One region of the Bacillus sp. PK6-013 genome, then DNA from elsewhere that is predicted to be linked to it. Evidence: predicted binding sites of a transcription regulator. Region 1 holds the regulator's gene; each other region holds the start of a gene.
What was found. Region 1 encodes LexA, which represses DNA repair genes until DNA is damaged. Its sites were predicted from a motif close to CGAACATATGTTCG; they were not measured.
Positions count from the first base shown of each region.

Region 2: M1E03_RS09010 (Y-family DNA polymerase) is a predicted target of LexA. The motif match lies at 4,297-4,310, and genes of this name have one in related genera.
Region 3: M1E03_RS14775 (ImmA/IrrE family metallo-endopeptidase) is a predicted target of LexA. The motif match lies at 2,887-2,900, and genes of this name have one in related genera.
Region 4: recA (recombinase RecA) is a predicted target of LexA. The motif match lies at 5,882-5,895, and genes of this name have one in related genera.

Region 1 is NZ_CP096417.1:2,323,810-2,331,240, reverse strand. Features, by position in the region: gene M1E03_RS11655 (hypothetical protein) at 154-294, shown strand; gene M1E03_RS11650 (prohibitin family protein) at 287-1,120, shown strand; gene M1E03_RS11645 (hypothetical protein) at 1,209-1,970, shown strand; gene M1E03_RS11640 (thymidylate synthase) at 2,030-2,869, shown strand; gene M1E03_RS11635 (NucA/NucB deoxyribonuclease domain-containing protein) at 3,163-3,591, shown strand; gene lexA (transcriptional repressor LexA) at 3,790-4,413, opposite strand; gene yneA (cell division suppressor protein YneA) at 4,565-4,876, shown strand; gene M1E03_RS11620 (YneB family resolvase-like protein) at 4,895-5,542, shown strand; gene M1E03_RS11615 (DUF896 domain-containing protein) at 5,608-5,841, shown strand; gene tkt (transketolase) at 6,005-7,431, shown strand, end outside.
Region 2 is NZ_CP096417.1:1,792,453-1,799,883, reverse strand. Features, by position in the region: gene M1E03_RS09030 (ABC transporter ATP-binding protein) at 1-374, shown strand, start outside; gene M1E03_RS09025 (MATE family efflux transporter) at 390-1,718, shown strand; gene M1E03_RS09020 (FusB/FusC family EF-G-binding protein) at 1,770-2,411, opposite strand; gene M1E03_RS09015 (YolD-like family protein) at 2,623-2,961, opposite strand; gene M1E03_RS09010 (Y-family DNA polymerase) at 2,977-4,239, opposite strand; gene M1E03_RS09005 (YqzH family protein) at 4,515-4,727, shown strand; gene M1E03_RS09000 (MDR family MFS transporter) at 4,812-6,050, shown strand; gene M1E03_RS08995 (VOC family protein) at 6,102-6,485, opposite strand; gene coaA (type I pantothenate kinase) at 6,500-7,431, opposite strand, start outside.
Region 3 is NZ_CP096417.1:2,918,662-2,926,092, forward strand. Features, by position in the region: gene M1E03_RS14745 (hypothetical protein) at 1-130, opposite strand, end outside; gene M1E03_RS14750 (ATP-binding protein) at 130-930, opposite strand; gene M1E03_RS14755 (helix-turn-helix domain-containing protein) at 830-1,654, opposite strand; gene M1E03_RS14760 (hypothetical protein) at 1,655-1,951, opposite strand; gene M1E03_RS14765 (helix-turn-helix transcriptional regulator) at 1,941-2,201, opposite strand; gene xre (HTH-type transcriptional regulator Xre) at 2,374-2,727, shown strand; gene M1E03_RS14775 (ImmA/IrrE family metallo-endopeptidase) at 2,916-3,572, shown strand; gene M1E03_RS14780 (poly-gamma-glutamate hydrolase family protein) at 3,585-4,232, opposite strand; gene M1E03_RS14785 (regulatory YrvL family protein) at 4,700-5,113, shown strand; gene M1E03_RS14790 (hypothetical protein) at 5,142-5,378, shown strand; gene M1E03_RS14795 (TetR/AcrR family transcriptional regulator) at 5,489-6,067, shown strand; gene M1E03_RS14800 (DHA2 family efflux MFS transporter permease subunit) at 6,084-7,431, shown strand, end outside.
Region 4 is NZ_CP096417.1:2,443,021-2,450,451, forward strand. Features, by position in the region: gene tdh (L-threonine 3-dehydrogenase) at 1-366, opposite strand, end outside; gene M1E03_RS12300 (dipeptidase) at 491-1,411, opposite strand; gene spoVS (stage V sporulation protein SpoVS) at 1,517-1,777, opposite strand; gene M1E03_RS12310 (TIGR00282 family metallophosphoesterase) at 1,979-2,776, opposite strand; gene rny (ribonuclease Y) at 2,863-4,422, opposite strand; gene recA (recombinase RecA) at 4,764-5,810, opposite strand; gene M1E03_RS12325 (competence/damage-inducible protein A) at 5,979-7,229, opposite strand; gene pgsA (CDP-diacylglycerol--glycerol-3-phosphate 3-phosphatidyltransferase) at 7,249-7,431, opposite strand, start outside.

The DNA.
Region 1 (7,431 bases):
ACGATGCCATTGATTTCGCAATTGCAATGATAAAATTTTTTCTATTACATTTTAAAAAAATGAAACTTTAAGTTCATATGAACGTAAACATAAGTGAAATGATTTTATTTAGTCATACGATCAATCAACAAATGCAAAAGAGGTGAAACAAAAGTGAAAGTCATGATTGGTTCGATCATATTGCTATCCATTATAGGGTTTGGCGTATGGCTTATGTTAAGCCCGCTTTTTAAAAAAGTCGGAAGCGGGGCGAGCAAAATAAAGAAAACGCTGGAGGATGACAAAGATGAATGAAAAACAACCAAAGAAGAATAAAAACAAAACGCTGCTCGGCGGAATCATTGTCGCTGTTGCTTTAATTATCGGAGGATTCACAGCTTCCTTGTTCATCGAGAAAATTCCGAACGGATATGTCGGCGTCGTTTATTCCCCGAATGGCGGGGTGAAATCGGAAACGCTTGATCAAGGCTGGCATTTAGTCGGACTGTTTGACAAAGTCACAAGATATCCGGTGCGGATGCAGACTGTAAACAATCAGGATATTCAAGTGGCTACTTCTGACGGCAAAAACATCTCAATGGACATCGCCTACAACTATGTCGTTCAGCCTGATAAAGTCGTAGAATTGTTTAATAAATTCGGAGCGGTCGATATTGAATCAATCGAAAACAGCTACTTGAAAACAAGGCTGTGGGACGCTGCAAGAAAGTCGATTTCCAAATACTCCGTCATTGATACATACGGACAAAAATCATCTGATGCCGCCGCAGAAATCCAAAAAACATTTGCAGATGATATGAAGGGGCTCGGCTTTGTCATTGACGATTTAACACTCGGTGTGCCAAAGCCTGATAAAGCGACCCAGGAAGCGATTGACGCGCGCGTGAAGTCTTCGCAGGAACTGGAAAGAACGCAGACAGAGCTGAAGATCGCCGAAGCGGAAGCGAAAAAGAAAAAGATCGAAGCCCAAGGTATTGCCGAGTATAATGAAATTATTAAAAAATCGATGTCAGATGAAATGATCAAGTATCAATGGATCCAAAAATGGGACGGAAAAATGCCTAAAGCGACAGGATCGAATTCCCTGATCCAGATTCCGACTGATGAGAAAGGAAAATAAAACGAAAAAATCCCTTGCTAAGGGATTTTTTTCGTCTCGGTCGCCCGTATATAATAGTGTTAACAATCGCTTCTGGACAGGGGGGGAGATGATGTTTGCTCCGGATGCCATTCTCCGTACGTGGAGAAGATTCGACGCTTTTCCGATGGAAACGCTGACAAAGGCATGGTTTTATCATCAGGGAGGGGATCAGAAACAGCGGAACGTCTCAATGATGAAGGAACACCACCAAGAGTACGGCATTGCCGGCAATTGCTTTGACCTTTCGATTTGGCTGCTGGACGAGTTTACAAAAGACGGAGTGGAAGCTTTTCCAATCGGCCGTTCGTTCAAAACAGAACGCGCGCATGCCGCAGTCATCGCGCTTGATGAAAGAGGACGGCGCTTTTTATGTGATCTGGGAGATCAATGGCTGCAGCCGATTCTGATCGACTGCGAATGTGAAGATTATACCAGTGAAAAGCTGGACGGTTTTTTCCCGGCAGCACAAATTCAAGTCAAGCCGACAACCGGCGGAGTTAAGGTTCTTTACCATCGGCCGAACGGAAAGGTGTCAACTCAAGACTACTCTACAGACCCTGTTGACATGTCCGTTTTTTGGGAGGCGGCTGAATACTCGCAAGCGGCATTGAAGCCTGCGCCATTACTGGAATGCAGAATTCCGTTTCAACATGAAATCGCGCATTGGGAATTCAGCGGCTGGGACATATATCTTAGCACGAGCAAAGGATTATACAGAGAAGCGAAGCCGGACACAATCGAAGGCTGGACTGAGAAAATCCATGATGTCACTGGATACGATAAAAATGTTATCAAGAAAGCGTTGGAGATTTATCAAACCCGCGCATGATCTTAAACCTTGAAAAAAACTCATTTTATACATATCATGTGGAAAGAGGAGAGGATAAGATGAGCCATTATGACCAGCAATACAATGCTATCATTCAAAAAATTATTGAATCAGGGATCTCCGATGAAGAATATCAGGTCCGGACGAAGTGGGATTCAGACGGAACGCCGGCTCATACGCTGAGCATCATGAGCGAAAAAATGCGGTTTGACAATTCGGAAGTGCCGATTTTGACGACGAAGAAGGTGGCGTGGAAAACGGCCATCAAAGAGCTGCTTTGGATCTGGCAGCTGAAATCCAATGATGTCCAAGTTCTGAACGATATGGGGGTTCATATTTGGGATCAATGGCGGCTTGAAGACGGCACAATCGGAGCAGCCTACGGCTATCAATTAGCGAAGAAAAACAGAACGGTTAACGGGCAGAAAACCGATCAAGTGGATTATTTGCTCCATCAGTTAAAGCATAATCCGTCTTCACGCAGGCATTTGACCATGCTGTGGAATCCCGATGACTTGGACGGCATGGCTTTGACGCCCTGCGTCTATGAGACGCAATGGTATGTGAAAGAAGGAAAGCTCTCTTTGGAAGTAAGAGCGAGAAGCAATGACATGGCGCTTGGCAACCCGTTCAATGTGTTCCAATATAACGTCTTGCAGCGCATGATCGCCCAAGTCCTCGGTTATGAGCTGGGCGAATACATCTTCAATATCGGCGACTGTCACATTTATACCCGTCACATCGATAATTTAAACATTCAGATGAAACGCGAGCAATATGAAGCGCCGAAGCTGTGGATCAACCCGGACATCAAAAACTTTTATGACTTTACAATCGATGATTTTAAATTAATTGACTATAAGCACGGCGACAAGCTGACATTTGAAGTTGCCGTATAAACAGGCGAATTTTCCGCCTGTTTTTTTGTTGTGTGAATGAATCATTTTTAAAAAATACAACGATGAAAAAATTTGCATATCCGGCTGCCGCATGTTTCCTGATGGCAGCCGTGTATACGTTTAGAGCGGACGCAAAAAGCACATGCAGTTTTTCACGGGTATGACCCGAGCATTTAACTTACGTTTATTTACACAATCTAAACGTCTTTTTCACAAAGAGCCCGAAAAGCAAAAACAATTCTCTCTTAATCTGTTAGTGACACCAGCATATACAAGAGGAGGTTGTTTTTGTCATGATCAAAAAATGGGCGATTCATCTGCTGTTTTCCGCATTGGTGCTGCTTGGGCTTTCGGGAGGGGCTGCATATTCTTCTCAGCATGCCGAAGGCGTTGCAAGGTATGATGACGTATTGTATTTTCCGGCATCGCGCTATCCTGAAACCGGTGCTCATATAAGCGATGCGATCAAAGCGGGCCATTCAGATGTCTGCACAATTGAAAGATCTGGAGCGGATAAGCGCCGTCAGGAATCATTAAAAGGGATTCCGACTAAGCCGGGCTTTGACCGTGACGAATGGCCGATGGCCATGTGTGAAGAAGGAGGAAAAGGAGCGTCGGTCAGATATGTCAGCTCATCGGATAACCGCGGAGCCGGCTCCTGGGTCGGGAACAGGCTGAGCGATTACGCTGACGGGACGAGAATTTTGTTTATCGTTCGATAAAAGGGAGACAATGAAAAATGTTTCCTCAAGGAAACATTTTTGTTGACAAGAAAACTCGTTTGGGGGATAATGGTAATGTAAGCATATGATCAATCCCTCTGTTTCAGGCTCGCATCCTTCATTTCCGTATGGATGTGAGCCTGTTTTTTCGTGCGAAAAAAAACCGCCGACCGGCGGTTTTGCTGATGAGTCCGTTTTTTAATGAACCGTGCGGAATACGCCAATGACTTTTCCGAGAATCGTCACATTCTGGAGGATGATCGGTTCCATCGTCGGGTTTTCCGGCTGAAGGCGGATATGGGTTTCTTCCTTGAAAAACCGCTTAACAGTCGCTTCGTCGTCTTCGGTCATCGCAACGACGATATCTCCGTTGTTTGCGGTGTTCTGCTGTTTGACTATCACATAATCCTGATCAAGAATTCCGGCATCGATCATGCTTTCGCCCATGATCTCCAGCATAAAGACATGCTCATCCGGCGGCGCCAGGCGGTCTGGAAGCGGAAAGTATTCCTCAATGTTTTCGACTGCGGTAATCGGCGTACCGGCCGTCACCTTTCCGATGACCGGGACATTGACAACCTGGTTTTTCGGAATGTGAATTTCTTCCTCTGTATCGAGAATTTCGATCGCTCTCGGCTTCGTCGGATCCCTTCTGATCAATCCCTTCGTTTCAAGCCTTGCCAAGTGGCCGTGGACCGTTGAACTTGACGCCAGGCCGACCGCTTCTCCGATCTCCCTGACGGAAGGCGGATAGCCTTTGCGTTTCACTTCTTCTTTAATGAAACGCAAAATATCAAGTTGTCTTTTTGATAGCTTCGTCATTTTTTGCACCTCAAAACGTCGATTTTAGCTAGATTATAGCATGTTTTTCCTTTGAGTACAAACATAGGTTCGAAAAAAACGATTGACAGAAACATTTGTTCGTATGTATACTGAAATCATAAAACCGAACAAACATTCTGGGGTGATGGATATGAAAAGAGAATCATTGATTTTTGTCAGTCTGTTTACTGCTGTGATCAGCTGCTGTATTCTGTTTGTGTCTTTTGCCGGTAAAATCGAAGAAAGAAAGCAATATGTTAAAATAGAAGTGCAGGAAGGCGATACATTGTGGGAGCTGGCCGACCGGATCAAAGGCGGAAAACCCGCTGACAAACAAAAATTCATCGAATGGGTCGCCGATAAAAACAATCTGCCGACATCCGTTATTAAACCGGGCGATGTTTTGGTCCTGCCGGTAGCCAAACAGCACTCCGATCAATATCAGCTTGCAGTTGTAGAATAAATGATTGAGGGGATTTCCATGAATGCGATTATTTACACCAGGGTAAGCACTGCGAAGGAGCAGCAGGAAACCTCATTAAAACGGCAGGCTGAAGAGCTCCAGTCGCTTGCCGCTGAGCACGGGATGAACGTCGTGAACGTCATTTCCGAACAGGCGAGCGGATATGAGATGGACCGCGACGGCGTCTTCGATCTGCTCGAGGAAATCAAAACATCAGACATTGACGCGGTTTTAATACAGGATGATACGCGGCTTGGAAGAGGGAATGCCAAAATTGCCCTTCTTCACTGTTTATATAAAGAAGGCGTTCAAATCTACACGCTGGCTCACCGGGGAAAGCTTGAGCTTTCCGAAGCGGATTCGATGGTTTTGGAGATTGTCGGGATTGTCGAAGAATACCAGCGGAAAATACATAACCTGAAGATTAAGCGGGGAATGAAGAAGGCGGTCGAAAACGGCTACCGCCCGGAGAGGAATCTGAAACACCGCAATGAAGGCGGCGGGAGAGAGCGGATCGAAGCGCCTCTTTCAGAAATCGTCAGGCTCAGGGAGAACAAGCTGACGTTTGCGGAGATTGCAGCCGTGTTGAGAGGGTTCGGATACAGCATTTCAAAAGCAACCGTTCACCGCCGCTACCAGGAGTATAAGGACGGCCTTGCAGACTAATCTGTTGTCAAACGAAAGCGGATTTAGTAGTATGATGGATATATACCGAATCAAAGGAGTATCTTATGATTTCTAATGAAAAAATAGCCAGAATTAACGAGCTTGCCAAAAAAGCAAAGAGCGGATCTTTAACAGACGAAGAAAAAGCAGAACAGCAGAAGCTTCGCCAGGAATATCTTCAAGGCGTCCGCGCGTCTATGAAAAACACGTTGAAAACTGTGACGATTGTTGACCCTGAAGGTAATGATGTGACGCCTGAAAAGCTCAAACAGGAAAAAAGAAACCGCCGATTGCATTAATTTGGGGAATACGCCGATATCGTATTCCCTTTTTGTATATACTACAATTTAAAATGAAGGCAAAGATTCGTCATTTTTCACTGCTTTTGAGCTGAAATGGTTGTGAAAACCGATGGGTAGATTTATGATAAGAAAGTAGAGTCCATACAGGAAGGGGATCATAATGAAAACGATTGAATTAAAATCTGTCGCAACAATACGAACACTCTCCATAGACGCGATTGAAAAAGCTAAATCCGGTCACCCCGGCATGCCGATGGGGACTGCTCCGATGGCTTATGCGCTTTGGACAAAAATGATGAATGTCAGCCCTGAAAATCCGAATTGGTTTAACAGGGACCGTTTTGTGCTGTCCGCCGGACACGGATCAATGCTTCTGTACAGCATGCTTCACTTAAGCGGATATGACGTTTCAATTGAAGACCTCAAGAATTTCCGCCAATGGGGAAGCAAAACGCCTGGACATCCGGAATTCGGACATACTCCGGGCGTAGATGCGACGACAGGCCCGCTTGGCCAAGGAATCGGAATGGCTGTCGGAATGGCGCTTGCTGAACGTCACCTTGCGGAAACTTACAACCGTGACGACTATCGCGTCGTTGATCATTATACATACAGCATTTGCGGTGACGGAGACTTGATGGAGGGAATTTCATCGGAAGCGGCTTCGCTTGCGGGACATTTGAAACTCGGCCGTCTCATCGTGCTTTATGATTCAAATGACATTTCGCTTGACGGTGAATTAAACCGCTCATTCTCTGAAAATGTGAAGCAGCGTTTTGAAGCGATGAATTGGGAAGTGCTTTATGTTGAAGACGGCAATAACATTGCCGAGATTACGGCGGCCGTCGAGAAAGCGAAACAAAATGAAAAGCAGCCGACATTAATTGAAGTGAAAACAACGATCGGTTTCGGCTCTCCAAACCGCGCGGGAACATCCGGCGTTCACGGTGCTCCGCTTGGCTCAGAAGAGGCGAAATTAACGAAGGAAGCGTATGAGTGGACATACGAAGAAGATTTTCATGTCCCTTCTGAAGTGTACGAACACTTTAACGAAACAGTGAAAGAAGCGGGCAAGAAAAAAGAGGCGGAATGGAACGAGCTGTTCTCCGCATACAAGAAAGCCCACCCGGAACTTGCCGAAGAGCTTGAACTTGCGATAAAGGGCGAGCTTCCTGAAGGTTGGGATCAGAAAGTACCTGCGTATGAGAAAGGAAGCAGCCTTGCTTCGCGTGCATCCTCAGGGGAAGTATTAAACGGAATCGCACAACAAGTGCCGTTCTTCTTTGGCGGATCCGCTGACTTGGCCGGCTCCAACAAAACGACAATCAAAAACGGCGGAGATTTTTCAGCGAGAGATTACGCCGGCAGAAATATCTGGTTCGGTGTACGTGAATTTGCGATGGGAGCAGCTTTGAACGGAATGGCTCTCCACGGTGGCCTTCGCGTATTCGGCGGAACGTTCTTCGTTTTCTCCGACTATCTGAGACCTGCGATCCGTCTTGCTGCATTAATGGGGCTTCCTGTCACATATGTGTTTACACATGACAGCATTGCCGTCGGAGAAGACGGACCGACTCATGAGCCGAT
Region 2 (7,431 bases), 530 kb from region 1:
TGTTCTCAATGGTCGGCCTTCCCTCGAGCCTCCTTGACCGCTATCCGCATGAATTAAGCGGCGGGCAGCTCCAAAGGGCCTTAATCGCCAGAGCCATCAGCACTCACCCGTCTTTAATCATCTTTGATGAGCCTACGGCAAGCCTGGATGTCACCAGTCAGGCGAAGATCCTCGACCTCCTCAAAGATTTGCAGGATGATATGGGGCTTTCCTATTTGTTTATTTCCCATGATCTGGCCGCTGTCCACTTTATGAGCCATCGCATCATGGTCATGAAAGACGGGCAGATTGCCGATCAATTTAAAAAAGAAGAGCTTTTTTCTGCCGAAAGGCACCCATATGCCAAAAAGCTGCTTCAGGTGTTTGAATCCTAAGGGGGGTCATAAGAGATGAATCACAGACATTATCTAGCACTCGCCGTTCCGCTGATCATTTCAACGATCACCACTCCTTTGCTGGGGGCGGTCGATACGGCGGTAGCCGGGCAGCTTTCCTCCCCTGCTTACATCGGCGGTGTTGCAGTCGGAACGATGATTTTTAATACGATGTATTGGCTCCTCGGCTTTTTGCGGGTGAGCACATCGGGGTTCGCTGCTCAGTCGCTCGGCTCCCAAAACAGATCAGAGAGCGTTTTGGCTCTTGCCCGGCCTGTTTGCATCGCGGTTTTTGCCGGACTGATGTTCATTCTCTTGCAAAAACCGCTTGAATACGCAGCGCTGACGCTGATACAGCCTGACCGCCATACCGCTGAATTCGCCTCGCAGTATTTTTCGCTGAGGATTTGGGGCGCTCCATTTGCTTTAATCAGCTATTGCATTCTCGGCTGGCTGATGGGAATGTCCCTTATCAAAGTGACATTGCTTTTGCAGATTTCGATGAACGTCTTGAATATCGTGCTTGACATCGTTTTTGTCTACGTCTTTCACATGGAAGTATACGGCATCGCTCTAGCCACTTTGATTGCGGAAGTGACGGGCTGCCTGATCGGCTGCTGGCTTGTGAAAACGAATGCCGCCATGCGGTTTAAGCTGCCGTCCGTCAAGGTTTTGTTCGACCCGAAACCGTTTAAAAAAATGATGGTTGTCAACCGCGATCTATTGATTCGGACATTGTGCCTTTTAACGGTTTTTAATTTGTTTACGGCTAAAGGAGCCGGCTTCGGCGCTGAAGTTTTGGCCGCAAATGCGATCTTAATTCAAATTCATTATATGATGGCTTATGTGTTTGACGGATTTGCCAATGCATCGAGCATTTTTGCCGGGAAAGCCGTTGGAAGAATGGATCGGGAACTTTATTCCCGTACGCTTTCCCTTTCGATCCAGTGGTCGCTGATCTCGGCCGCGCTGCTTTCAGTCGGCTACTTTCTTTTGAAAGGTGTAATCCTTCCCTTGTTTACACCGCTTGAAAGCGTTTTGGAAGCAGCGAAAACCTACGATATTTGGATCGCTCTCTTTCCTTTGGCCGCAAGTTTCGGACTCGTTTTTTACGGGATTTTTACAGGAGCGACTGAAATAGGCCCGGTCAGAAATTCAATGTTCTTGGCTGTTCTCGTCTTCCTGGCCGCCTTTTTTACCGCTGTGCCCGCTTTCGGAAACCATGGGCTGTGGCTCGCTTTTCTTTTATTCAGCCTTGGACGTTCCGTATTCTTATGTATGGCTGTTCCCGGGCTGACCACCCGTCTCTTCGGAGAGCGAAGTGCTGCGAAAGAGGCAGGCTAAAAGCCAAATCATAAAACCCCCCCGGCTAAAGCTTAGCCGGGGGGTTCTCGTTTATTCTTTCGTTAATTGTGCGACGAAATGGTTCAGATGATCCAGCGTCATCACATTTTGATTGCATGTTTCACTGTCACAGCAAATATAATTGCCTCTGTCTGTATAGGTTTCTTTCCCGCTTTTCACCCGGGCCATGAACAGTCCGATCTCTTCGGTCCTGTTGCATATCGCGCAGATTCCTTTTTTATTGCTGGATTTGATGGTGCCGTGTATTCCGGTCAGCTTTCCGCCGGCATCCACAATCATGTACTTTCTGCCTGATCCTGCATCATTCCATCCCAGGTAGGAATATCCGCTGAAATCCATCTGTTCAAAATCGGGCGTCTTTAACTTCTTCACTTTAGAAAATAGCTTTTTAGCGGTTTTTACTGTTATACGCTGAAATGGAATGACATGAGGCTTTAATTCGGCTAAAAAGCGCATCGCTTCACCGCTGTCTTCCACTTCTGCCATCTTCTGCAGCAAAGACTTTTGATCGCTGCTGAGATCAGGAAACAGGTTGAACACTTGATCGAGCGCATTGCATTTCAAAGCGTCAAGTACGTTTTCGTCATTGATGTTCGCATGTCCCTGAACAAGGCTGTCCGTTTGAAACTTAATAAAATTATATTGGTCATTTCTGATAAAAGGTGTCTTCATTTCTGCCAGCTCCTTATTTATGGATCTATATTTAAAAATAAGGTGCAAAGCCGGATGATCAGAAATGATACCTTGCTTTTTTTAGGCGATTTGTTTATAACCCCGCCTCATGCAAAGTATCGCCTTTCAAGATAACAGGCTTTGCATGAGACGCTGCAGTCGGCAAATGAATGTCATTTACCATTTTATCCACCTCCGAATACTGATTCTATTATAAACGACAATCGTATTCAATCTCAATGATATCCTCCATCTTTAAAATGCATATTTCATCCGCCCGGCTTACGATCCGCAGCTCCCTTTTCAGGGCGTCGGCATAGTGAATCCGGCCGGCCAGCGTTTTCACTTCCCCCTGCCGATAATAGGCAAATTGCAACATTCTGTTTTCTGCCATCGCTTCACAAATGATTTCATTAAATTCTTCATATTTTTGTTCATCCAGGATCGGTTTTTTGAGTTTTTGAAGGCTTTCATGATATTCCCTGAGCAATTCCACGTGCTCAGGCAGCATCATGGAAACCCATTTGATACTGCCTCTGTCGCGAAGCATAAATGATTCTCCTTTCTATGCCTGATGGCCTCCGACCAATTTTGACCGCAGCCGGGCCGTCCCGGCGTTTGTATAGGAAACAGCCCGCAAAAGCGCTGTTGATCCGTGCCGTTCTCTGATGCCGTCCATCACGTACCCGAGCTGCCGCTTCTTTTCCTGATCGGGACGAAAAAGATCAAGCTGCATATTGGTGTCGTCTTGAATATTGGACAAAGAGACGGAAATTTTCCGAACCGTTTTGCCGGCATAAAACCGCTCGAACAATGCCAGACATGTATGGTAGAGATCAAGGGTGACATTTGAAGGGCTTTCCATTGTTTTTGAACGGTAAAACCCGCCGCCAAGCTCATCGCGGCTGTATTCGACGCCAAGACTGACGGTCCGGCCCGCCTGGCGGTGGGCGCGCGCCCTTTTGGCCACTTCTTCACACATTTCAAGAATGACATGCTTGACTTCCTCCGGATTCGGATAATCGCGAAGCAAAATCTGGCTTTTTCCATAGCTGACCTGCCCCTCCAAGAGCGGCGCTCCGATCGCTGAAAGGTCGATGCCCCAAGCGTGATAATAGAGCTGGTTTCCCATCACCCCGAATGTTTTCTCAAGCCGCTTGAGATCATAGTGAGCCAGCTGACCGACTGTAAAAATCCCCATCCGGTTTAACGTCTTTTCCAGCCTGGAGCCGATTCCCCACATGCGGCGCAGCGGAGACAGCGGCCACAGCTTCGTTTTCACGTCTTCGTAGCCCCAAACGGCCACTCCGTCTGCTGATTTTTTCGCTTCAAGGTCAAGGCACAGCTTTGCCATCAGCAGATTCGGTCCGATTCCGACAGCACAGGGAAGGCCAAACTCCCTTTCCATATCATCTTGAATTTTCATCGCAATCGTTCGGGCGTCTCCCCACATGCTCTCAACACCGTCCACCTGAATAAAGCTTTCATCCACGCTGTACGTATGAATGGCATCAGGCGGCACATAGCGGCAGAACAGCCGGGTGAGCTCTGTAGAAACACGGACAAACAGCCCCATCTTTGGATTGACCAGCTTGATGCGCGGATCATCCGGCAGCTGATAAAGCCTTGTTCCCGTTTGCACGCCGAACTCTCTTTTCAGAGCCGGAGAAGCAGCGAGAACGATGCTCCCCTGCCGCTCCGTGTTTCCGACAACCGCCAGCAGGCAAGTCATCGGATCAAGTCCGAGCAGGACTGCGGCACAGCTTGCATAAAAGCTCCGCATATCAACGCACAAAACCGAACGCGACGGATATTGACCGTAATCCATCTCTCTCCCTCCAAAAAGAACTGATGTTCGCACAATTAGTGTATGAATACTATACTCCGAATATACGTTCGATTTCCAGGCGTAATTTTATCCAAAGAAAATCCTGGCTGAAAGCAACAAAAAACACCTTCTTTGGAAAGAAGGTGACATGGCGGATCATTCCAGTTCGGAATGCTGCCGCATCCGGTTTAATGACTCAAATTGAAAGCTCCCTTGAGAACCTCGTTTTTTCCTAGTAAGATAAAAGAAAAAGCGCTCCTAAAGGAGAAAGACAAATGGATGAGAAACTGATTGAAAAAATGCTCGGACAGGCGCTGAAGCAGTACGGACGCAATGTTGCAACCGATCCGCTCAGCCCCGGCGAAAAAGAAATCCTGAAGATGGCTTTGCAGGAAAGGCGGATCGAGGAACCGAATGAGGGGCTGCATGCCCATATCGAAGATGTCATCTATGATTATGTCACAAATCAAGGCTTGTTCTCCTTTTGATCACCCAGCATATAGAAATTCCTCTATTCACCGCCATTTGTTTCATGTATGATAAACAAATAAAAACGTAACGGAGAGTTTCTCATGAAACAAAAATGGCAGAACATCCACCCGCTCAGCTGGACCATTATTGTCGGAACCATTTTCGGACGTATGGGCACAGCCATGAGCATCCCTTTTTTAGCAATTTATTTGACACAAGTGAAAGGCGCCTCTTCCGGCTTTGCCGGCGCCGTCATTGCAGCGAGCTCTCTGATCGGAATTGCGGCAAGCTTTTACGGCGGGTACTTATCAGACAGGTTCGGCCGGAAAACCATCATGCTCGTTTCGATTTTCGGCTGGACATTCGTGTTCGCCGGTTTCACGCTCGCCGATCATGTCTGGACATTCTTTGTCATGAATGCCTTAAACGGATTATGCCGCGCTTTGTTTGAACCGACTTCAAGAGCGCTGCTTTCAGACGTATCCAAACCCGAAACGCGCCTTTTCGTCTTTAATCTCCGCTATACCGCGATCAACCTCGGCGTCGTCTTCGGTCCGCTTTTAGGCCTGTACCTCGGATCTTCGAAAACGACGCTGCCGTTTTTCATTGCGGCTTTCATTTATTTTATTTATGCGGCGGTGCTGGTCATTCAATTTAAACACCACACCGTACCGGCAACTGAGCGGAATAAGCGTATAAAAGTGCGGGAAGCGCTGGAGGTGACAAAAAAAGACCGGGTATTTACGATTACACTAATCGGTTCGATTCTTTGTTTATTCGGGTATTCCCACTTCACATCCACGCTCGCACAATACATGGCGGCCAGCCCGTTCATCGAAGACGGGACGAAAGTGTTCGGTATGATGCTGACGCTGAATGCCTTGGCCGTGCTTGTCGTACAGTACCCGATCGTACATATCGCCAAACGGTTTTCACCGATTTTATCGCTGATTGCCGGAAATGTGCTGATTAGCGGAAGCCTGTTCAGCCTCTCGTTTTTCCACGATCTATGGTCCATCGTCTTGATCATTATCGTGTTTACGATCGGGGAAGTGCTTCTCTTTTCGATGATGGATTTACTGGTCGACCGGATTGCCCGGCCTGAGCTGAAAGGCACTTACTTCGGGGCTATAGGCTTCACCCAGCTGGGAAGCGTGATCGGCCCTTGGGCGGGGGGAATGCTGCTGGACGCCTTTGGAGCGGAAAAGCCGTTTTTCACTTTTGCAATCCTGTCCGCTGTCACCATTTGCGGCGTTCCTTTCCTGGTGGCAGCCTTCCGGAAGCTCAAAATAGATGAAGCAAAAGTCAAATTAAGTTCGAAAAAAACGATGCAGCATTAATTGAAAACAGGCCGGCTCGTTCAAAGGCCGGCCTTCCGGCGGACGCCCGCCTCAAGGCGCCGCAAGTTCGACTTTGATGCGGTCGGGATCTTCGGTATATAAGGCATAATGCCCGCTTCCGCCGGCAAACGGATGTCTGTCTTCATATAAAATGCGGCATCCCCGCTCCCTCAGTTTCATTGTCATTTCGTCGACCTGTTCTTTGGATGCCGCGTAAAAAGCAAGATGGTTTAAACCGACGCGGCACCTGTGATAACCTGCTTTGACAAACTGCTCTTTCGCCTGCACAAGCACGAGATAGGCGCCGTTTGCTTTCCAGCTGATCCCGTCTTCCCATTGTTGAAAAACCTCATAGCCGAGCTCTCCGAGAAACCAGCCCCAAAAGCGCTTCGACGCTTCCAAATCTGAAACATACAGTTCAATATGATGGATCATGCAAGCCTCCTCTTCTACACCCGTCTGACGAGAATCTCTTCCACCTTGTGGCCTTCGCCTTTTCTCAAGATTAAATCAGACCGGAATTTTGTAGGCAGAATGTTCTCATACAAATTCGGACGGTTGACGGTCTCCCATATTGACTTTGCCATATGGTCCGCTTCTTCGTCCGCAAGGTCTTTGAATTTATGGAAATAAGAACTCGGATCTTGAAATGCCGTCTCTCTGAGCATGCGAAAGCGTTCAAGATACCATTTGATAATGAGGTCTTCTTCGGCATCCACATAAATTGAGAAGTCAAAAAAATCGGAAACGAAAACCCGCGGTTTTGTCCGGTCGTCTTCGATCGTCGGTGTCTGCAGCACATTGACGCCTTCGATGATGACGATATCCGCTTGTTCAACCGTTTCGTAAACCCCTTCCAATCTGTCGTACGTTAAATGGGAATAAACGGGTGCGCGAACGATTTCCTTGCCGGATTTTAAATCGTTTAAAAACTCAAGCAATGCTTTGACATCATAGCTTTCCGGAAACCCCTTCCGCGACATCATCTGTTTTTCTGTCAGCACCGCATTGGGATAAAGAAAACCGTCGGTTGTGATCAGACTGACTTTCAGCCGTTCCTGCAAACGGGAGAGCACCGTCTGAATGATGCGGGCCGTCGTGCTTTTTCCAACCGCGACGCTTCCGGCAATCCCGATGATGAACGGAATTTTGGCCGCGTGAGGATGGTTCAAAAAACCGTTCACCCGGGTGTTCCGTTCATATTGAGTTGTCCGGTGTAAATAAAGCAGCCTCGCCAGCGGAACATAAACGGTTTCGACTTCTTCCAAAGACAGATAGTCATTTAAACCTTCAAGCCTTTTTACTTCCTCTTCGGTCATTTCTACCGCCATATGCCCGCCAAGATTTGCCCAGGCATCGCGGGTATGACTCGTATATAACG
Region 3 (7,431 bases), 590 kb from region 1:
GCGCTTCCAGATGTTTGATCACATCCGTCAAATCGCCGCTTTCAGCGCGGCAGTTTGGACAAGCGCAGAACATCGTTCCGATCCTTGCGTCCTGGTGGACTGATTTTCTCCCGTTACATAGCGGGCACATCAAACCATCCCCTCCAGTCTATGATTGATGCCGAAAGAGCTCCCGTTCAGGACGACGAGAAAGTCCTGGCACATTTCAACCAGCCTCGTTCCGAGCGCTTCGTCTATGCTGACAATTTCTTCAACGCTTAGCTCGCTGGACAGCATGATCGGCTTATGGTTCAAATACCTGTAATTGACGACAGCATATGTCTGTTCGATCTGCCATTCCGTCGCCCGCGGCCTGCCTCCCACCGGTTTAAACAGGTCATCGAGAAACAGCACCTCGACTCGCTTCATCCGGTTCAGCTTATCCTCAAGCAATGAGAAATCCTGTTTTAAATCGTTGAATCCTTCGACAAAAGGAAAATAAAGGACGGGTACGAAATGCTTCCTCATCAGCTCATTGGCGGCGGCCGTCAGCAAATGCGTCTTCCCTGAACCGGGTCGTCCCAAGAACGCGATGCTGTTTTTGCGGCTTTCCCGGATGTCCCGGTAAGCTTGTACATATTCAACGGCGCATTCATACGCCTCTTTTACAGATTGGTGTTTTCCTTTCGTCTTGAACTGAGCAAAATTTAAGTTTTTAAATTGTTCGGTGATTTCGCTCGATTTCAACAGCTTTTGCGCTTTCCGCCATTCGCGGCAGGCGCATGATACCCATACTTCCATCGTTCCGCGCCGTTCGATAAATCCAAGTTCATCTTTGCATTTCGGACAGTCATACCGTTTTGCGGCGGATTCTTCCGGTTTGTCCCCCTGTGATAGACAGCTCCTGTTTCTCAGTTCGTCCATGATCTCTTCGATTGTTCTTTTGGACATTGTTCTCCCTCCTGACAGTTGTTTTCTCTTCCGCTTCAGCCAGCCGGCCGATTATATATTTTTCACAGTAGCTGAAGACCTTGATCGTTTCATGGCGGCTTCGGCGCCGCGCCTCATACTCTTCAAAGCATTGTTCAAGCCATTTGATTGTTTGCGGAAGAGACACTCCGCGGGCGACAATCCGGGCGATGGCCTGGTAGTCTTTTGACGAGGGATGGACAGGCTTTCCTTCCTGCAAAGACCTAAGGGCGGCAAATCGGTCTGCTATTGTTTTTATGGAAGTCATATTATGTTTTGTGTTGATTTGTGTGATATCTTTATTGGATTGGACAAGGATGTCCGCACGGCCAGTCTCTTCTGTCCGAACAGAACTGCCTGACCGGACATGGCTGGCATAGGCAAATTTCTTTGAATGTCTGACTGACAAAATCATTCCGTAAGGCGCTCTTGTGACTGCAATGTAGCCGTTTCGTTCGAGAAGAGCGAGCCATCTTCTAACCGTTTTTTCGTTGACGCCGAATTGAAGAGCCAATTCTGCGGCTTTCAGCGGTTTGTTGCCGAGCACGATGCCCCATGTCATCCCATCGCGTTCGATTTCCTTAGTTGTTGAACTGATGCACCATAAAAACAGCCAAATGGCATTGCCTATTTTCTCGTAGTGCACAGGTGTTAAAATCCCTGAGTAAACGGAAAAGGGATAGCTTTGATCGAGCGGACGGGACATTCATCTTCCCCCTTCCTTCTGCCTTCTGCGGTTCAGTCTGAGATACCGTTCGTATTGGCCTTTACGATCGAATTGGAATACAGGCTTTCCGTCTTTCGTAAAAGCGATGAATCCCCCGGCTTCGCCGAGCCGCCATTGATCAAAACGGTCTGAGCTGTAGGAAATCACAATTTTACCCATTCTGCCTCCTTGTGGATATCCGGCGGGTCCGCCATGTCTTCGCATTTGCTCTCTGTCGGCTTCCTTTGGATAGCCGTGCGTTCGAATGTGTGTGACCATCGGATGTTCAAGATTCATGACATCGCCTTCTTTCATACAGAGTTCCGTTGATACAATATGTATCCAAACAGACCTGAAAAAGATCGGGAAACAGCAATCGATCAGGCACTGAGTAAAGCGTTTCGAATTTCAGCATCGTTTCTCTGCCGGGATTGCGTGTTCCCCTTTCGATTTTGCGAACATAAACCTCGGAGAGTCCAAGCCTTTCCGACACTTGCTTTTGGGTCCATCCCCTCTTAAAACGCTCTTCGATCAACCGTTTTCGCACATGTTCTCACTCCCTGTTTTTGATACAATACGTATCTGATGATTTGATTATATATGATACACTTCTTATCATCAATGCTTTTTTGATACTTTTTTTATCATATGTTTATTTCGATACATTTTGTATCTATAATAGAGATAAACATGCCGAATTGAGGAAGAGAGGTCATTCTATGTTAGGCGGCAGACTGAAGAGCCTGAGAGGAAAACGGACACAGGAAGAAGTTGCAAAGCAGATCGGTGTATCGCGGGCCCGCTACTCCCATTACGAAAACGGAAGAAGCGAGCCGGACTATGAAACATTAAAAAAACTCGCCGATTACTATAAAGTGACGATTGACTATCTGTTGACAGGAACGGAAAAGAAAAAAACGATTGAAGACGAAATCGCAGATCCGGATCTGCAAATTGCATACCGAGACATGCAGGAATTTTCCCCCGAAAGCAGACAGCAGGCCATCGAGTTCATTCAATACTTAAAAGAAAAAGAGAAAAAACGAAAGCCCGGAGATAAACAAAACGGATAAAAAAGGAATTTCTATTAAACGTTACCTGGTGAGCGCCGATTTAATAGTTAAGACGATAAAAAAGGGAAAGATTTGCTAAAGAGGCTGCTCATCGTATATGATAGATCTGCATGAAAACATGACAGCCCCTTTGACGGGCTTTTCTTTCCCGCTAAAAACAGAACATTTGTTCGAAAGGGTGTCTCGTATTGAAGTTTTACTTATCTCACCTAGAAGAATACGTCAAAAATATGTATCAAAAGTTTGGTTTTTTTGAACCCCACCACATTGATATGAATCGCATAGCCGCTCATTTTAACATTTGGATTCACTATGAAAATGTCAACAGCATGATGATTAAGCATGACGGCATGTACAGCATCATTCTCAACAGCAGCCTTTCAAAGGAAAAGCAGTGGGAGGATTTTGCCCATGAGTTATGCCACGTATTAAAGCACGCGGGAAACCAGCTTTATATGAATCAGATGTTCAGGGAGCTGCAGGAATTCCAGGCCAATCAATTTATGTACCATTTTTGCGTCCCTACTTTTATGCTTTTAAAAATGGATTTTCCCCAGCTGCGATGCCAAGCCGCTAAAATGATCGCCGACCTCTTTAAAGTCACGGAATCGTTCGCTGTCAAACGGATCGAGCTCTTTGAAAAACGGCAAGCCGGGATCCAGTTTCATGAGGCATGGATGGCGAGCCTTTCCCAAGAGAGCGAATCAGCGAATGCTGCTCGCCTTAAAGAAGAAGACGAACTTGCACGCTACCGCCGGGAAACCCGCCGCCCGTACACAACGGCAAACGGCGTCGGCAAAATGGTCGCGGCAGAAAGCCGGCCGGCGTATATGCTGAGAAAATAAAAAACAGCCGGCTCAGCTCCCGGCTGCACTCGGCCCATATGCGATGCGGGCTCCTGCCTTCAAAGCTTTGACATAGCGGGAAAACACCTCATTTTGAGACGTTCGCCTGCCCTTTAATGTGAATTGCTCAAACATCGCCTTCCGCTGGGCAGTGCTGATTTCAAATTGCACGCTTAACCCTGTTTGGCAGCGATTGTTGATGCTTGCAGGGTTTGTACCTGAAAGATATCCCCTTTCAGCCGCCAGCTCCGCAGAAAATCCGTGCTTCTCCAATGTCTCCGCAAACAACAAGGCGCGCCTTCGATCTGTCCCCCCGATGAGCGTATGCCGGCGGAAAGGCTCGTCATATCCGTGGAACGCCAGTATGTATCGATGTCCTGCAGCCATTCGCACGGCAAGCGGGCAGTCAAAATGGGCGCTTGTCACATGAAGACTCTTATTGCCGCGCCTTTTCAATCCTTCCAATAAATAAACCGAAGAACCCGCTGCAAAAGCCCTGACAATTTCACTGATGCCCGGTTCGATCCCGCCCCCGTGGGGAGCCATCACAAGCAGTGCGCTCCCTGCATCCCGCGCAGCCACCGAATAATCGGTTCCTTCTATTTCATTTTCTGCCATCTCTGTAAAGCTGCCGTATTGGTCAGTTAAAGCCTGCTTCATCTCTTGATTTTTTGCACCTGCCTGTCCTGTTTTTATGTAGTGTACCGGGAGTCGCAGCGGTTGTAAATATGTTCCCTCTAGGAAAATAAAAATCTCTTTATGAGATTTAAAAGATTAAAGCAATTGAACCAAAATCGAAAATCACCTAAGGCACGAAAATAATTCTTCTAGTAAACACGTCGGTTTTAGAACAAGCAAATACGAAATATGATTAACAAAGTAAGGTTGCCGGCTGACAGCCTTTTTCATTTGGGATCCTATCCTCTTTGCAGCCCTTATGAAAACGCTCCAAATATGATATATGGCGATTAATTAGGTCTCGAAAAACACCTTAGGAATTTTTCAGAACGCTCTCTCCACTCCCCCCTTCCACACAAACTTTAACCCCAAAATCTCATTAATAACTCACAACCGGATATTTTTCTGATATCATGAATATACACTGCATGATTAGGAATGAATGTTTAATGATTAAAAAAACTCTCGGTACCATGTTCGCAGTGACTATGATCTTTCTGTTGATCCTCACTGTGTTTACGCTCTTATTCGGGTCTTATTATTTCGGCGTTGCCGGCTTTTTCGCGATTTTCGGCGTGACATACGAATCGCCCTGGTCGCTCTTCTGGTATATCCTTTTATCCTTTGGCCTCGGTGCGCTGTTTGAAATCCCGGAAAAGATTTTGAGCTTTATGATCGGTCATAAAGCCGTGACCTTTATGATCGAATGTTTTTTTACGTGGCTTGCCATCCATCTCGCTGATGAATTGATGGACAGCATCACCATCCCGCTGGATGTGGAAATCATCGCCTGTCTGTTTTTATTCGTCATTCAGCTGGCATTTGAAGACAACAAAGAAAGAAACCGGACATACGAGGATTGAGAAACATTCGCGAAGGGAGAATAGAACTGTGACGTTTATCATTTTAATGGCCGGAATGTTTCTTTTTATTCAACTCAAAAAACCGTTCCGCAAGAAAATCTTCGGCTACGTTTTTTTGGCCGTTTATTTAACGGTGCTCGCACTCTATACCATCAATTCCACTTTTGTTCACCTCATATCTGACAGCCTTTTGTCGATCTTGGCAGTGATCGCTGTGGCGCCGCTGCTTGCCGGCTTTCTGAAGCCTTCAGCGGATTCCCGGTGAACCGAATATGGACAAATCGTCCTTTTTCTAAAATAGGCCTTCAAAAAAGGTCTTTTTTTTCGTTAAAATTATATAGACCGATCAGTATAAAATCATAAGGGAATGATAGGATGGCAGAAAAAATGAGCAGCCGCGACAAAATATTGCGGGCGGCTTCACGATTGTTCCGCAAACAAGGCTACCATGCCACAGGTCTGAGCCAAATCACAGCCGAAAGCGGAGCGCCGCGGGGATCGCTTTATTATTATTTTCCCGGCGGCAAAGAAGAACTGGCGCAAGAGGCGATTCAATTAACCGGGGAAAGAATCAAAGCGTATATATTGTCAGCGATCAGCCGAGAAGCTGATCCTGTCAAGGCGTTTCAATCTTATATCCAGATGATGGCTGACGGAATCGAGGAATACATCATGGAAGAAAACGATGATATTCCAATCGTATCCGTCGCCGCAGAAACGTGGTCGTTCAGCGAAAGGCTCCGCCAAACTTGTGAACAGGTTTATCAAGACTGGCAGCTTGTCTATCAGGATAAACTGCTCCAGTCAGGCTACGCGCCGGAAACGGCCGAGACGCTGAGCGTCGCGATACAGGCGATGATTGAGGGTGCGTATGTGCTCTCAGTGACGAAAAAAAACGGTCGGCCCCTCAGTGCAGCCGCCGAACAAATTCCTTTTTTACTAAAACGATCATAAAGGGTGGGAAATGCAAATGGAACATGCTAAAAAAGGCTCCTTCATGATTATCGCCATTTTAATCGTCGGAAATTTTCTCGCTCTGATTAATGAGACGGTTATGAATGTGGCTTTGCCGAAGATCATCGACGATTTCGGCATTTCAGCGAATACGGCTCAGTGGCTGTCAACCGGATATATGCTCATGATCGGCATCGCTGTGCCGATTACCGCGTTTTTAATGCAGCGCTTTACGACAAGGCAGTTGTTTCTGTCTGCGATGACATTGTTTACAGCGGGAACCTTTCTGGCCGGAATCGCTCCGGTCTTCCCGCTCGTTCTCGCCGGACGGATCATCCAAGGCTCAGGTACAGGTTTGATACTGCCGCTTGTGATGAATGTGATATTGACTTTGATTCCGCCGCAAAAACGCGGAACGATGACCGGAATCCTCACGCTCGTTATTTTATTTGCCCCGGCGATCGGTCCGGTCATCTCAGGCTATATTGTCGAGCATTATTCATGGCGCGTTGTTTTCTTCATGATGCTGCCAGTATCGGTTTTCATGATTTTTTATGCGGCGTTCCGCCTGAAAAATGTAACCGAACTGACGTATCCGAAAATTGACATATTATCTATTCTTTTATCGACTGTCGGGTTTGGCGGAATCGTTTTCGGCTTCAGCAACGCCGGGGAAGCTGCAGGCTGGAGCAGTCCGAAAGTGATCATCGGACTGGCAGCCGGTGTCATCGGATTAATATTGTTCGTCATGCGCCAGCTCAAATTGAAAGTGCCGATGCTTGATATGAGGCCGTTTCAGTCAAAAATATTTTCCGTCTCGGTTATCCTGATGTGGATCGTGATGATGCTGCAGTTTTCGATGATGCTGATTTTGCCGCTTTACTTCCAGATGGCGCTTGAGCTGTCACCGCTTTATACAGGCATTCTTATGCTGCCGGGCGGCCTTGTCCTGGCGATGACATCTCTTGTTGCAGGACGCCTGTTTGATAAGCTTGGCTTTAAACCGCTGTTGATCACCGGGTTGATCATTGTGATTGCCGTCCTTTCGCTGTTTACGAATATTTCAAGCGATACGCCGATGGCGGCGGGAATGATGCTGTACGCCGGCTTCACACTCGGCGTCGGGTTAACGATGGCTCCGATCATGACGCTCGGTTTAAACCAGGTGCCCAAACCGCTGTACCCGCATGGCTCGGCGATTATGAATACGGTCAATCAAGTGTCAGGGGCCATCGGTCCGGCATTGTACACGACAATTCTGACGACCGTTTCGAATCGCTTTATCGCGCATTCTTCAGGAGCCAGCCGTCAGGAGCTGCACATGCAAGGTATGACAGAAGGCGTTCATATGGTTTATTTCGTAG
Region 4 (7,431 bases), 120 kb from region 1:
TGTATCGACACCGAGAATCAGCGTTTTTCTGCAGACATGCTCTTTTCCGGTCAAACACGGCAGGCACTTTCCGCAAACGATGTGCGTTTCTGCCGAAACATACTCCCCTTCTTGTACCGCAGTCACATTTTCCCCCACTAGTACAACCTCGCCGGAAAATTCGTGGCCAAACACATAAGGCGGTTTCACCCTGCTTTTCGCCCATTCATCCCAATTATAAATATGGACATCCGTTCCGCAAATCGATGCGGCTTTGACTTTGATCAGCACCTCGTGTTTGTCGATCTTCGGTATCGGGACGAGCTCGAAGCTGGCGCCTGGCTCCCCCGGCTTCTTGATAAGCGCCTTCATATTTCCGCCCAAGATGAACAGACCCCCTTTGCAAAATCGCTTTACAAAAGGATTGTAGCACGATAATTCATATTGGTAAACACCTGTGTCCTCCTGATAAAAACAGATGAACACCCTCTGAAAAATGTATGATATTTTTTTAAAATGGGATGCGGCTGAAGAAATTTTGAAAGAGAAATCCGTCGACTTGACTTGGTGTATATGAGCGCTGCAAAGCTTCGATCAGATTCCCGTAATCTTTGTGGGCTTCCAGACCCGGAATGACCCGGTCGATGCCGTCAAAATCAGATCCGAATCCGATATGCCGCTCGCCTCCCAAAGAGCAGACATGGTCAATATGTGAGAGGATATCTTTGATCACAGGCGTTTTTCCGTTTCTCACGAATTCAGGGACAAATGTCAAACCGATGACGCCGTTCTTTTCAATAAGCGCTTTGATTTGATCGTCTTTTAAATTTCTCGGATGAGGGCAAAGGCTGTGCGCATTCGAATGAGAGGCGATCGGATACGCTGCCGTTTCAACCGCACCCCAAAAGCTTTTCTCTGATAAATGGGAGAGATCGGTCCATGCCCGGTTTTTGTTCGCCTTGCGAATCAGCCTTTCCCCGTAAGAAGTCAAACCTGCGTTTCTTTCTTCTAAAGCGCCGTCTGCGAACGTATTGGCCCAGTTCCACGTCAGGCCGAAACTTCTGACTCCGAGCTGAAAAAAGATGTCAAACAGCCTTAAGTTTTTTGAGATCGGCTCACAGCCTTCCATCGTTAGAATGATGCCGGTTTCATCGCTTTTGAGCTTGTCGATATCGGCTTTATGTTTGATCAGTTTGATCCGCTTGTACTTTGCAATTTTTTCGTGAAACAGCCGGATCTGCACGAGCGCCATTTCAAGCCTTATTGTGTCGGGTACGGTTTCGGGCAGAAAAATCGCCAGACACTGCACTTTCGCCTTTCCGTTTAACAGAGCCTGAACCGGCGTTTGAAGCGACGGGTCACTGTACTCATTAAGCTTCGGATTTTTCCAGAGCTTCAGCAGCAAATCAGAATGGGCATCAAAAATTTTCACGTTCATCCTCTCCCGGCTGCATTTTTCAAAAACGGCTAAACCAAAAACAACCCGCTTACGTGAAAGTAAGCAGGTTGAAGCATTTGAAAAAGAGTGATTTTTCTATCAGCGAGGCTCTACGATTAGCTTAATCGCTGTTCGTTCTTCACCGTCAATTTGAATGTCCGTAAACGCCGGAATGCAAATCAGATCGACACCGCTCGGTGCTACAAATCCCCGTGCAATCGCTACCGCTTTAACAGCCTGATTTAATGCTCCGGCTCCGATTGCTTGAATTTCTGCAGCTCCTCGTTCCCTCAAGACTCCTGCGAGCGCACCTGCGACCGAGTTTGGATTTGATTTTGCTGAAACCTTTAATATTTCCATTCCTGCTCCCCCTTAAGTTTACAATGGATAAGTGAGTGTTCATTAGAACAATCATTATTAGATGTTGCTATTTTCAAAGCCATCCCCTTTTAATTGCTTTTCAAAAATAGCAGGGTACCTTCCATTTTTACTATATTCACTATAGGACCGGGATATTCCTGCTTTCCTTTTAATATTTTTCTAAAATGATTTTCTGTTCAGTCATTCAAAAAACATGTGGTCATCATTAATTAATATCCGGTCAATTTTAACGGCTTTCTTGCTCTGTTCGTCAATGTCAATGACAACTCCGCTCAGTGTTGTGCGGCCTTCGGCAATCTCAAAACGAACGGGCAGGCTCGTTTTAAATCGCTTGATAATCGTCTCGCGGTCGACGCCGAGAATCCCGTCGTAAGGCCCTGTCATCCCTACGTCTGTTATATATGCCGTGCCTTTCGGAAGAATGCGGTTGTCAGCTGTCTGAACATGCGTATGCGTTCCGACAACTGCTGACACGCGGCCGTCCGTATACCAGCCGATCGCCTGCTTTTCGCTTGTCGCTTCGGCATGAAAATCGATAAAGATGAACGTTGTTCTTTTTGACGCTTCTTCTATTAATTCATCAGCTTTTCGAAAAGGGCAATCGATCGCAGGCAGAAATGTGCGGCCTTGCAAATTGATCACAGCCAGTTCCTTCGAACCGTTTGTTTTTATGTATGTGATGCCTTTTCCAGGCGTGCCTTCGGGAAAATTGGCGGGTCTGACGATCTGCGGCGCATCATCAATAAAATCAAATATTTCCCTTTTATCCCATGTGTGGTTTCCCATTGTGAGAACGTCGGCTCCCGCTTGAATGAGCTGGTGGTATATTTTTTCGGTAATGCCTTTTCCGTGTGCGGCGTTTTCTCCGTTGACGATGACGGCGTTCGGTTTATATTTCAGCTTCAGCTTCGGCAAATAGGTTTTGATCATGTCTCTGCCGGGCGAACCGACAACATCTCCAATAAATAAAATTCTCATAATTTGACCCTTTCTTTTTTAAAATAGGTTTTAATCATAGTGTTACACAAGGAAACAAAAAAATAAAGTGGCGCATTCGCACCACTTTATTTTGCGTATTCAACGGCTCTCGTTTCCCTGATCACGGTTACCTTGATGTGTCCAGGGTAGTCAAGCTCGTCCTCGATTCGTTTTCGAATATCACGCGCCAAACGATGGGCTTCAAGATCGTTGATTGAGTCAGGTTTGACCATGATCCGCACCTCTCGTCCCGCTTGTATCGCGAATGATTTTTCAACACCTTCGTACGATTCAGAGATTTCTTCCAGCTTTTCAAGCCTGCGAATATAGTTTTCGAGCGTTTCGCTTCTTGCGCCTGGTCTTGCGGCGGACAGCGCATCGGCTGCGGCCACGAGCACGGCGATGATGGAAGTCGGCTCCTGATCTCCGTGGTGAGATGCGATACTGTTGATGACAACTGGATGCTCTTTATACTTAGTGGCCAGTTCCACACCGATTTCAACGTGGCTTCCTTCCACCTCATGGTCAATCGCTTTCCCGATATCATGAAGAAGTCCTGCCCTTTTTGCGAGCGTCACGTCTTCCCCGAGCTCTGAAGCCATCAGGCCTGTCAGAAACGCCACTTCCATTGAATGTTTCAGTACATTCTGTCCGTAGCTCGTTCTGAACTTCAAGCGGCCGAGGATTTTGATTAAATCGGGATGAAGACCGTGAACTCCAACTTCAAACGTCGTCTGTTCACCCATTTCGCGGATGTAATCATCCACTTCACGGCGGGATTTCTCAACCATTTCTTCGATTCTGGCAGGATGAATGCGGCCATCCTGAACGAGTTTATCAAGAGCGATCCTGGCTGTTTCACGCCTGATCGGATCAAATCCTGAAAGGATAACGGCTTCCGGCGTATCGTCGATGATCAGATCGATCCCCGTCAATGTTTCCAATGTACGGATATTACGTCCTTCACGTCCGATAATGCGGCCTTTCATCTCATCATTTGGAAGGTTGACAACTGAAACCGTCGTCTCGGCCACATGATCTGCCGCACAGCGCTGTAAAGCCAATGAAAGAATATTTTTCGCTTTTTTATCAGCCTCTTCTTTCGCTCGATTTTCACTTTCTTTCGTCATGATCGCGATGTCATGGGAAAGCTCGTTTTCAACCCGTTCCAGAATGATTTGCTTCGCTTCATCTCGCGTCAGACTTGAAATACGCTCCAACTCTGACTGCTGCATACGAATCATTTCATCCACTTTGCTTTCCATCTCTTCAATATGTTGTTGTCGTTCATTCAGAGAATGATCTTTCTTCTCCAACATCGCTTCCCGTTTATCTAATGATTCATCTTTTCGGTCAAGGTTCTCTTCCTTTTGAAGTAAACGGTTTTCTTGTTTTTGAAGCTCATTTCGTCTTTCACGAACTTCTTGTTCAGCTTCTATCCGAAGCGTATGAATCTCGTCCTTTGCTTCAAGAAGGGCTTCTTTTTTCAACGCTTCAGCATCCCGCTTTGCGTCTCCAAGAATTTGTTCGGCTGCATTTCGCGCACCTGAAATTTTTGCTTCGGCAATGATTTTACGAACATAGTAGCCAACAACTAAACAGAATAGGCTCAGCAAAATGGAGATGAGAATTGCTAAAGGATTCATAACTTTCACCTCCTCTTGCTATGAACTTGTCTTGCTAAAAGTAAGTGTCGGCATGTACATTGTACTTCTTCTCAACATACAGAACCTTCACAGGGAGTGAAGCGGCTTCACAGCCCTTGTCAAGTTTAAATGTTTATCAATCATGTTAAGAAAAACAAGTGATACAATTTCATTGTAATTGTGTGGGAAATACTTGTCAAGCTTACGGTCTTAACGTTTCCGGATTAAGCGCCTTTTCAAACGGCGCGGATGAAGGTGATGGACAAAGGAGCTGCGTCTGAATGCGCAGATGAAAGGAAAAGGCTGCCGATCGGGCCGGCAGCCTTTCACATGTTTCATGATTAAAATTCGAGTTCTTCTTGAGCTTGGGCCTCGTCTTCCTGAGCAGGAACAACGCCTCCAGTGTCCAAACCGTAGTGCTCCCGGATCTGCTCTTGAATCATCAAAAGGATGTCCTTGTTTTCTTTCAGGAACTGTTTGGCATTTTCACGGCCTTGTCCAAGACGTTCCTCCTGATAAGAGTACCATGCACCGCTCTTCTGAACGATGTCAAGCTCTGTTCCGAGATCAATGATTTCTCCTTCTTTTGAAATCCCTTCCCCGTACATAATGTCCACTTCGGCAGTCCGGAATGGAGGGGCCACTTTGTTTTTCACGACTTTGATTTTCGTCTTGTTCCCCATGACATCGTTGCCTTGTTTCAGCTGCTCTGCGCGGCGCACTTCAAGGCGGACAGAAGAGTAGAATTTCAGCGCTCTTCCGCCTGGCGTCGTCTCAGGATTTCCAAACATGACGCCGACTTTTTCACGAATCTGGTTAATAAAGATCGCGATGGTCTTCGATTTATTGATCGCTCCGGAAAGCTTACGAAGCGCTTGAGACATCAGTCTGGCCTGCAAACCGACGTGGGAATCCCCCATATCTCCTTCGATTTCAGCTTTCGGCACAAGCGCTGCCACAGAGTCGATGACAACGATATCCACCGCTCCGCTTCTGACAAGAGCTTCGGCGATTTCAAGCGCCTGCTCGCCCGTATCAGGCTGTGACAGCAAAAGCTCATCAATGTTGACGCCCAGCTTTTGTGCATAGACGGGGTCGAGCGCGTGCTCGGCGTCGATAAACGCCGCCTGTCCGCCCTGCTGCTGAACTTCGGCAATCGCATGAAGCGCCACCGTCGTTTTACCGGAGCTTTCAGGCCCGTATACTTCAATAATCCGGCCGCGCGGGTATCCGCCCACTCCAAGAGCCGTGTCGAGCGCTAAAGAACCGCTCGGAACTGTTGAAATTCTCGTTTCAGTTTGTTCGCCGAGTTTCATAATCGAACCTTTACCAAACTGCTTTTCTATTTGTTTAAGCGCCATATCTAAGGCTGCCTGACGATCACTCATTCTATTTTCCTCCTTTATCACTTCCGCTATATCTACTATACCTTGTTTGCGCGGATTTGCCAAGAAAAAAGCGAACGCATATTCGATTTTTTTAAGAGGAAAAAATCGATCTCCTAAAATGGAATGACTTTTTTCATAAGAAAGATATACCGAAAATCCGGTTTCCGCTTATTTTTCCATCATTTTCAGCAACAGATGGCAGCCGTATTTGGCAGAACGCTTTCGCACCGCAGACCTGGATCCGGCGAACTGAAATTCGAACGCTTCTTCAGCCTGGTCCTTCACGGAGATGCCGATAAACACCTTTCCTGCCGGATGGCCTTCTTGCGTATTCGGCCCGGCTACTCCAGTAAAGCTGATGCCGATATCGCTTCCTGTTTTGACTCTGATGCCTGCGGCGAGCTCTTTTGCGCATTGCGCGCTGACCGCACCGTAGCGCTGCAGCGTGTCTTCAGCAACGCCGGCCGCTGAAACTTTCAATTCGTTTGTGTAGCAGACGGCACCGCCTTTGAAATATTCGGAAGCGCCGCTCATTTCCGTCAGCCAGGTGGAAAAAAGCCCGCCTGTAAAGCTTTCCGCAGCGGCCAAGGTCATTCCCTTGCTCCTGCATGCTTTCGCAAGCTCTTCTGCAAGAGATGTATCATCATACCCGTAAAAGAACTCTCCGACCCGCTCCAGGATGAGGTCTTCCGTTTCTTTTAACAAGCGGTTTGTCTCCTTCGGATCCGCATGCTTTGCCGTGAGCCTGAGCGTGACTTCCCCGTCGGCCGCAAGCGGGGCGATTGTCGGATTAGTCTGCGCATCGATGAGATCTTCCAAATCGGTTTCAAGCTGGGATTCTCCGATGCCGAAGAACCGCAGCACCCTTGACACGATCTTTTCCTTCGAGCCGAGCTTTTCCAAAATCAGCGGCTTCGCTTCGTTTTCAAACATCGGCTCCAGCTCTTTCGGAGGTCCCGGCAAGAGCATATAAAAGCGCGATTCATGCTCAAGCAGCATTCCCGGAGCCATCCCGAAGCGGTTCGGCAGAACATCGGATCCTTCGAGGATCAACGCCTGTTTGCGGTTGTTCGGCGACATCTCCCGGTTCGTTTTTCTGAAGTAATCCTGAATCGATTCGAAGGCTTCATCGTCGAGCTTAAGAGGGCGCCCGACAACTTCAGCGATCGTTTCTTTTGTCAAATCGTCTTTCGTCGGTCCGAGGCCTCCCGAAAAAATGATGAAGTCAGACCTTTTCTGAGCTGTCTGAATGACTTGTTTAAGGCGTTCAGGGTTATCTCCCACCGCCGTGTGATAAAAGACGTTAATGCCGATTTCGGCCAAATGCCTGCTGATAAACTGAGCATTTGTATTAGCGATTTGTCCGAGCAGAAGCTCAGAACCGACAGCGATAATTTCCGCTTTTCTTTCCAACTTCATTGTTTCCACTTCCCCACGTTTAGTTCGATGTTTTTAAAGCATCCCAGTTTTTAGCGAAATAATCCCATCCTGATACGACTGTGAAAAAGACAGCCACCCATAAAGCAAGCGATCCGAACGGGAAGGATACAAGCTCAAATGGAAGATTGTGAAGCAAAAGAGCAGAGATGGCGATGATCTGAGCCCATGTTTTCACTTTTCC